2 regions of the Streptomyces lunaelactis genome follow, and region 1 is predicted to be linked to the other one. Evidence: riboswitches for the same ligand, from Rfam matches in the RefSeq annotation. Region 1 holds a riboswitch; the other holds the start of a gene.
The links. A riboswitch is a leader RNA that binds a small molecule or an ion and turns the genes downstream of it on or off. The one in region 1 is predicted to bind cyclic di-AMP.
Positions count from the first base shown of each region.

Region 2: another riboswitch for cyclic di-AMP. It lies ahead of SLUN_RS05600 (C40 family peptidase); the one in region 1 lies ahead of SLUN_RS29600 (M23 family metallopeptidase).

Region 1 is NZ_CP026304.1:6,420,168-6,424,371, forward strand. Features, by position in the region: gene SLUN_RS29595 (M16 family metallopeptidase) at 1-1,313, shown strand, start outside; cyclic di-AMP (ydaO/yuaA leader) riboswitch at 1,528-1,687, shown strand; gene SLUN_RS29600 (M23 family metallopeptidase) at 1,701-2,471, shown strand; gene SLUN_RS29605 (GntR family transcriptional regulator) at 2,672-3,349, shown strand; gene SLUN_RS29610 (HPr family phosphocarrier protein) at 3,500-3,781, opposite strand; gene SLUN_RS29615 (bifunctional acetate--CoA ligase family protein/GNAT family N-acetyltransferase) at 3,943-4,204, shown strand, end outside.
Region 2 is NZ_CP026304.1:1,295,565-1,299,768, forward strand. Features, by position in the region: gene SLUN_RS05590 (ATP-dependent Clp protease proteolytic subunit) at 61-696, shown strand; gene SLUN_RS05595 (hypothetical protein) at 704-1,012, shown strand; cyclic di-AMP (ydaO/yuaA leader) riboswitch at 1,358-1,513, shown strand; gene SLUN_RS05600 (C40 family peptidase) at 1,517-1,996, shown strand; gene SLUN_RS05605 (LysE family translocator) at 2,041-2,670, opposite strand; gene SLUN_RS05610 (LysR family transcriptional regulator) at 2,753-3,664, shown strand; gene SLUN_RS05615 (ATP-binding protein) at 3,727-4,158, opposite strand.

The DNA.
Region 1 (4,204 bases):
CCCCCGGGCGCGGCACGCTGGACAACGGCCTGACCGTGCTGCGCTGCCACCGCCCGGGTCAGCAGGTGGTGGCCGTCGAGATCTCCCTCGACGCCCCGCTGGACGCCGAGCCGGACGGCCTGGACGGCGTCGCCACGATCATGGCGCGCGCCCTGTCGGAGGGCACCGACAAGCACACGGCCGAGGAGTTCGCCGCCGAGCTGGAGCGCTGCGGCGCCACGCTCGACTCGCACGCCGACCACCCCGGTGTCCGCGCGTCGCTCGAGGTCCCGGTCTCCCGGCTGCCCAAGGCGCTCGGCCTGCTCGCCGAGGCGCTGCGCGCCCCTGCCTTCGCGGACAACGAGATCGAGCGGCTCGTACGCAACCGCCTGGACGAGATTCCGCACGAGACGGCCAACCCGTCCCGCCGTGCCGCCAAGCAGCTCTCCAAGGAGCTCTTCCCGGCAACGCTGCGTATGTCGCGCCCCCGCCAGGGCACGGAGGAGACCGTCGCCCGGATCGACTCCGCGGCCGTACGGGCCTTCTACGAGGCGCATGTCCGGCCCGCCACCGCCACCGCGGTGATCGTCGGCGACCTCACCGGCGTCGATGTGGACGCGGTGCTCGCCGACACCCTCGGCACCTGGACGGGCAACAGCGCGTCGCCCCGTCCCGTACCGGCGATCACCGCCGACGACACCGGCCGTGTGGTGATCGTGGACCGCCCCGGCGCGGTCCAGACGCAGCTGCTGATCGGCCGCATCGGCCCGGACCGCCACGACCGTGTGTGGCCGGCCCAGGTGCTCGGCGCGTACTGCCTGGGCGGCACCCTCACCTCCCGTCTCGACCGCGTCCTGCGCGAGGAGAAGGGCTACACCTACGGCGTGCGGGCCTTCGGCCAGGTGCTGCGCTCCGCGCCCGACGGGTCGGGCGCCGCGATGCTCGCCATCAGCGGCTCCGTGGACACCCCCAACACCGGCCCGGCGCTCGACGACCTCTGGAAGGTGCTGCGCACGCTCGCGGCGGAGGGGCTCACCGACGCCGAGCGCGATGTCGCCGTGCAGAACCTGGTGGGCGTCGCCCCGCTGAAGTACGAGACGGCCGCGTCCGTCGCGGGCACGCTCGCCGACCAGGTCGAGCAGTTCCTCCCGGACGACTACCAGGCGCAGTTGTACGTACGCCTGGCCGAGACGGGCACCGTGGAGGCGACGGCCGCGGCCGTCAGCGCCTTCCCGGTGGACCGTCTGGTCACCGTGCTCGTCGGCGATGCTTCGAAGATCGAGGAGCCGGTCAGGGCGCTGGGCATCGGTGAAGTGACTGTTGTCACAGGCTGATTGAGTACGTCCGGCAAACAATTCCGGACGCGCAAGCGGAACCCCGGCATCCAGAGCGTTGCCGGGGTTCCGCCTTTTGTCCGTTTTATTGGAGAGGTTGCCTGTCTGCCCTGTGGCGTGCGCTACAAAAGGGGCTGTCTGTTTGGTGATTGAAAGATGAGCCGCCTAGCGTCGGTGCGGCTGTCCGCCAGTAGCCCGCCGCATCCGCGGCATCGGACAGCCATCGCCGAGTCCCCGTCAGGCGCGAGCCTGGGGAGCCGGGGACCCACTCAGTCCCTGGGGTGAATCGGGCGCCTTCGCACCTGGAGGGGCCCGTAGGAGACCTTCCTGCTCCGAACCCGTCAGCTAACCCGGTAGGCGAGAAGGAAGGAAAGGATCAGCCACTTCATGGCGTTCACCCGTGCCACCGGGAAGCACCGTGCCCCGGGCCGAATGACGCGCAAGAAGGCGAACTTCGCCGGCGTCGCGGCTCTCGCCACCACTGGCGTCATCGGAACCCTCGCTTCCCCGGCGCTCGCTGCCGAGACCGGCGCGACCACCGTGGAGGACACCGGCCTGACCCAGATCGTGGCCGCCGACTCCCTCGCCGACCAGATCGCCGACCAGGCCGCCGCCCAGAAGCAGGAGGCCGCTGAGGCCGCCGCCAAGGCGAAGGCCGAGGCCGAGGCGAAGCGCAAGGCGGAAGCCCGCGCCAAGGAGGCCCGCGAGGCCAAGGAGCGCGCCGCCCGTGAGGCCGAGCGCAAGCGCCTGAACTCCTTCGTGTCGCCGATCAGCGGCAGTTACGTCTCCACCGGCTACCAGGCCGGCGGCGCCGTCTGGTCCTCCGGCAGCCACACCGGCATCGACTTCCACGCCGCGTCCGGCACGTCCGTGCACGCGGTGGGCCTGGGCACCGTCGTCGAGGCCGGCTGGGGCGGCGCGTACGGCAACAACGTCGTGATCAAGATGAACGACGGCTCGTACACGCAGTACGGCCACCTCTCGTCCATCAGCGTCTCGGTCGGCCAGAGCGTGACCCCGGGTCAGCGGATCGGCCTCTCCGGCGCGACCGGCAACACCAGCGGGCCGCACCTCCACTTCGAGGCCAGGACCAGCCCCGAGTACGGCTCCGACATCAACCCGCTCGCGTACCTGCGCGCGCACGGCGTGAACGTCTGAGCGCAGCTCCGCGGAACTGCTCACCGAAGGCCCCGGCACCCCCCGCCGGGGCCTTCGGTGTTTGCCGCGCACCTGGACCCCTGGCCAAAAGATATCCATGGATTCCGGTGGGCCATCGGAAAATCCGGCCCACTGCAATAGAGTCACCGGACAGACGTCAATCGGCTGCGTTTCGCGCGGATTAAAGCGGAGGTTCGGTCATGCGCATTCCCGCGCACTCGGTATGCACGGCGATCCGCGACGACATCGTCTCCGGTGTATTCGAGCGCGGCAGCCGGCTCACCGAGGAGCAGCTGGCCCGCCGCTACGGCGTCTCCCGCGTCCCGGTGCGCGAAGCCCTTCGCACCCTGGAGTCCGAGGGCTTCGTCACCACTCGCCGGCACGCCGGCGCTTGCGTCGCCGAGCCCACCGAGCGGGAGGCCGCCGACCTCCTGGAGATCCGGATGCTGCTGGAGCCCATGGGCGCGGCGCGTGCCGCCCAGCGTCGTACCGACGCACACCTCAAAGTGCTGCGTGGCCTGGTCAGACTGGGTCAGGAGCGGGCCCGCCGCGGCCAGGGCGAGGATCTGCGGTCACTGGGCGGATGGTTCCACGAGACGCTCGCCCAGGCCTCCGGCAGCCCCGCGCTGATCGCCCTGCTCACCCAGCTGCGGCACAAGATCGCCTGGATGTACGCCGTCGAGCAGCCGGCCAAGCCCATGGAGTCCTGGGCCGAGCACGGCGCGATCGTGGACGCCGTGGCGCGCGGCGACGTGGAGAGGGCGCGGGCGCTGACGGCCCTGCACACCGAACGGGCCACCGCCGCGCACCGGCTGCGCCGCCCCGAGCGCGTGAGGACTTCGCAACATCCCGTAAACACCGCGAGCGTCCAGCATTAACAGTGGCGCCGTATACAAAGGAAAGATATCCGCGGGACTTCTTTTCTGCTGCCCGAAATTGAATGGCACCGGGACCCGGAAAAGAACGAAGCCGTGGTGCCCCGAATTCGGGACGCCACGGCTTCGTGATGGGTCATTCGGCAGTCCGGCTCAGACGGTCTCGGGGAGCTCCTCGAGACCCTCGGCGACCAGCTTGGCCAGACGGTCCAGGGCGGCGTCGGCGCCGTCCGCCTCGGAGGCGAGCACGATCTCCTCGCCACCCTGGGCACCCAGGCCGAGCACCGCGAGCATGGAGGCGGCGTTGACCGGGTTGCCCTCCGCCTTGGCGATCGTCATGGGGACGCCGGCGGCCGTGGCGGCACGGACGAAGATGGAAGCGGGGCGGGCGTGCAGGCCCTCGGCCCAGCCGACATTGACGCGGCGCTCAGCCATGGTGTTGCCCTTCAAGTCTTAGCGGGTTGTCTAGACCAGTCTCTCATGCGTTGCCGCGTGCTCATAGCGACCCCGGGCCCCGGAACGCCGCCGATCGGCCTCCTCAGACTGCCCCGCGGCAACCTCCTCCGCGACCGGTGCGTGAGCCGTACGCTTTCCCCATGCAGACCTCGTCGGATCACGCTTACCCCGACCACTGGGAAGCGGACGTGGTGCTGCGCGACGGTGCCACCGCGCACATCAGGCCCATCACCACCGACGACGCCGAACGCCTGGTCAGCTTCTACGAGCAGGTCTCCGACGAGTCGAAGTACTACCGCTTCTTCGCGCCCTATCCCAGGCTCTCCGACAAGGACGTCCACCGGTTCACCCATCACGACTATGTGGACCGGGTGGGTCTGGCTGTCACCGTGGGCGGCGAGT
Region 2 (4,204 bases), 5.1 Mb from region 1:
TACGTCCTGTACATTTTTTACAGAGACCCGAACAGGCCCGTGCATGAGGAGAGGTACGTCATGAACCGCCCTGACGCCCGCTACGTCCTGCCCCAGTTCACCGAGCGCACCAGCTCGGGGACCCGCACCCTCGACCCGTACTCCAGGCTGCTGGAGGAGCGGATCATCTTTCTCGGGACCGCCGTCGACGACACCTCGGCCAATGACGTGATCGCGCAGTTCCTGCACCTCGAGTACGCGGCGCCGGACCGCGACATCTCCCTGTACATCAACTCCCCCGGCGGCTCACCCAGCGCCATGTCGGCGATCTACGACACGATGCAGGTGGTCACCTGCGACATCGAGACGACCTGCCTGGGCCAGGCAGCCTCGACCGCCGCCCTTCTCCTCGCCGCCGGCGCCCCCGGAAAGCGGATGGCACTGCCCGGCGCCCGGATCGTCGTCCAGCAGCCCGCCTTCGAGGAGCCGTTGCGGGGCCGGCCGTCCGATCTGGAGATCCACGCGCAGGAGTTGCTGCGGCTGCGCGCCCAACTCACCGACATGTTCGTGCGCCACACCGGCCAGACACCGGAGCGGGTCACCGAGGACCTGGAGCGCGACAAGATCTTCGACGCCGAGGACGCCAAGTCCTACGGCCTGGTGGACCACGTGATCAAGAACCGCAAGACCTCGCTCATCAGCCCCGGTTCGCGGTGAGCGCCCGATGCTGCCACCCGAGCTGCCGCCGCTGCCCGCGCTGACCCGCGCCGAGGCCGAGTTCATCGACAGCTATCTCGAAGTCGTCGATCTGCTGGGGCAGATCAATCCGGCCCGCTCGACGCACACCTATGGCGCACTCCGCGCGGCCCAGGCCCTGGTGGGCCGGGCCGGCGCGCTCAAGGAGGCCCTGACGCTGATGCATACGCGCGGCGAGAGCGAGGTACACGCGGCGACACTCGCCGGGGCGCTCAGAGTGCTCGACGGAGAGCGCAGGGCGCGCCGCGTGACGATGCCTCCAGCTTCCATGCCTTGACGTGCCCTCTGCTCTCGTCTACGCCATCGGAGTACGAATGTGTGTACCCCGTTCGGTGTAGTAGTCGCCTCAACCGCAGTACCGGACAACTTGCGCAACACGACTACCGATCTGGCGGAATGAGTCGTTCCGCTGCTGGTGCAGGGGTCGGCAGCTGTCGCGGACCGGTCACAAAAACGGCCCTGTCCACCCGAACAGATCAAGGGTGACGAGACTCACATACCGTCGTTTCGGCTCGGAAATCCGGCACGGTGTGGGTCAAGATCCCAGAGACGACAAGCCCCCGCCACCTCGGCGGGGCGGTCCGGGTGGACGCCGAGTCCTGCCGCCGCTCCGGATGTCTGGTCGACAGAAGTGCATCGGCAGGAGTGGAGGACCCGAGCACGACGGGGTGGCCGGACAGACCGGCCGTCCCTAGGGGTGAAGCCGCATCCGCGGCCGGGCATCTTCGTCCGTCCGAACCCGACAGGTCATCCTTCACAGGCGGCTGACGAAGGGTTGCGCATGACCGCGCAGATTCATGTCCCGTCTCTGATCTCCCGGGCGGGTGCCGTATCGGCCCTGACCCTCGCGGCCGTCGGGGGCTCGATGCTGGCGCCGGGCGCCGCGTCCGAGGCACACGCGGCGACTACGGTCCATGCGGGCAAGGCCCTCAAGGTGGCGGCCTCGAAGAGGGGGGCGCCATACCGCTACGGCGCCGCGGGCCCGTCGCGGTTCGACTGCTCGGGCCTGACGCTCTACTCGTACAAGAAGGCCGGCAAGAAGCTGCCACGCACGGCCCAGCAGCAGTACAACAAGTCCAAGCATGTCTCGCGCATGTCGCGGCAGCGCGGGGACCTGGTCTTCTTCCACTCGGGGGGCTCCGTGTACCACGTGGGGATCTATGCGGGGAGCGGGAAGATCTGGCACTCGCCGAAGTCGGGGTCGGTGGTGCGGCTGGAGAAGATCTGGTCGAAGCGCGTGTGGTACGGCCGGGTCCGCTGACGGTTTCCGGGCTCCGCCCCGGACCCCGCGCAGCGGACGCCGCCTCAGTGCGTCAGCGGCTCCGCCAGCAGCGTCGCGCCCAGCGCCGTCAGCGCCCCTCCCGTGACCCCCTCCACCGCGCGCGTCGTACGCGGGCGCCGCAGCCACCCGCCCAGCCGGTCCACCAGCAGCGCCACCATGGGGAACCACAGCAGCGCCAGCAGGACGACGATCGTCGCGAGCAGCAACGTGCGCGGCAGCACCGGGGCGCCCTCCGGGACGAACTGCGGCAGCAGGCTGAGGAACAGCACCGGCGCCTTCGGGTTGAGGACGTTGGTGAGGAAGCCCTGCCGCAGACTGCGCCGGACGCCGCCGGCCGGCGCTCCGTCGGGCTCCGCCACCTCCAGCCCCGGACGCAGCGCGGCGCGCACGGCCTTGATGCCGAGGTAGAGCACATACGCGCCGCCCACGATCTGCAGCGTCCGGTAGAGCACCGGCACCGCGACCAGTACGGCCGCGAGTCCCGCGACCGCCAGCGCCGTGTGCACCACAAGTCCCCCGGCCACGCCGACCGCGCAGGCCACACCCGCACGGCGGGAGGCGAGAGCGTTGCGCACGACGACGGTGAAATCCGCGCCCGGCATGGCGACCATGCCCGCGGCGACCCCGATGAAGGCGATCAGTTGTGCGTCCATGCCGACCATCCTGGACCCGTGCAGGCCTTAGCGTGTACTTGGAATCCTCGGGGTCTGCCTAAAGAAACGCTTAAGGGGTGGCATGTACGACCCGACACGACTGGCCGCGCTGGTGGCGGTCGCGGAGGCCGGTTCGATCACCCGCGCCGCCGCCCGTATGGGCTACACCGCGCCCGCGCTCTCCCAGCAGCTGGCCAAACTGGAGCGCGAGGCGGGTGCGGCGCTGCTGGTGCGGCACCACCGTGGGGCACGGCTGACGGCTGCGGGCGAGCTGCTGGCATCCCGGGCCCGCCGGGTGCTGGACGAGATGGACCGGGCGAGGCACGAGCTGGCGCGGCTCGCGGGGCTCTCCGGCGGGCGGCTGCGCGTGGGCACTTTCACCACGGTCGGCATCCATCTGCTGCCGCCGGTACTGAGCGCTTTCCGCCGGGCGCATCCGGATGTGGAGCTGACCGTCGCGGAGTACGAGCCGCCGGGCGGCGTCCTGGCGGTGGCGGCCGGCGAGGTGGATCTGGCGCTGACCCATGCGTACGAACCCGCCGATCCGGCGCCGTCGCCCGCGGGCGTCGTGCTGGAACCGCTGCTCGTGGAGGAGTTGGTGCTGGTGACGGCGCCCGGTCATGCGCTGGCGGGCGGCTCGGGCCGGCTCCCGGTGGCCGAGCTGGCCGGACAGCCACTGATCAGCAGCGCGCCGTCGCATCCGCCGCGCAAGGGCGTGGAGGGTGCGCTGGCGCGGGCCGGGGCTGCTCCTGCCGTGGTGTGCGAGTCACCGGGCTACGGGCTGGTGTGCGCGCTCGTCAGCGCGGGTCTGGGGGTGGCGGTGGTGCCGGAGATGGTCGCGGGGATGTCCGCGACGCCGCTCGGCGTACGGCAGTTGGAGCCGGCGGCCTTCAGGCGGACGATCTCGGTGGCGCACCGGGGCGGGGAGTCGAGTCCCGCCGCCGAGTCCCTGCGGGCTCTGCTGCGCGGCACGTTCGGCCGCGCAGGCGGCTAAGCGGCCCCGGGGAAGTCCGGGCGGGGTGCCTGACAGGGCCTGAGGCGTACCCTCCGGGGGCGTCAGCCCTGGACCGGGACCGACCACGGCAGGGCGATCCAGACGGTTTTGCCGCCCTCCGGGGTCGGCGTGACGGAGAGCTGTCCACCCCACTCCGCGGTCAGGCTGCGGATGATGACCATGCCGCGGCCGTTGTCCTGGCGGACGGCGGCCGGCAGCCGCTGCGGCCAGCGGGGGTGGCTGTCGGTGACGCCGATGCGCAGCTGCTCGTCCCGGTCGAGACGGAGGTCGACGGTGAAGGTCGGCGACTGGCCGAAGGTGTGCTGGACTGCGTTCGTGGCGAGCTCGGAGACGATCAGCCGCACGGTGTCGACGGCCTCGGTCTCGACCGGCAGGCCCCATTCGGCGATGACGTGCGTTGCGTATCTGCGGGCCTCGGAGACCGAGGCGGGATCGCTCGGCAGAGTGAGGGAGGCTTCCTGATGGTCTGCCATGGCGACGCTGTCCCTTTCCCACCGGGGCCGGGCTCCGACTCGTAGC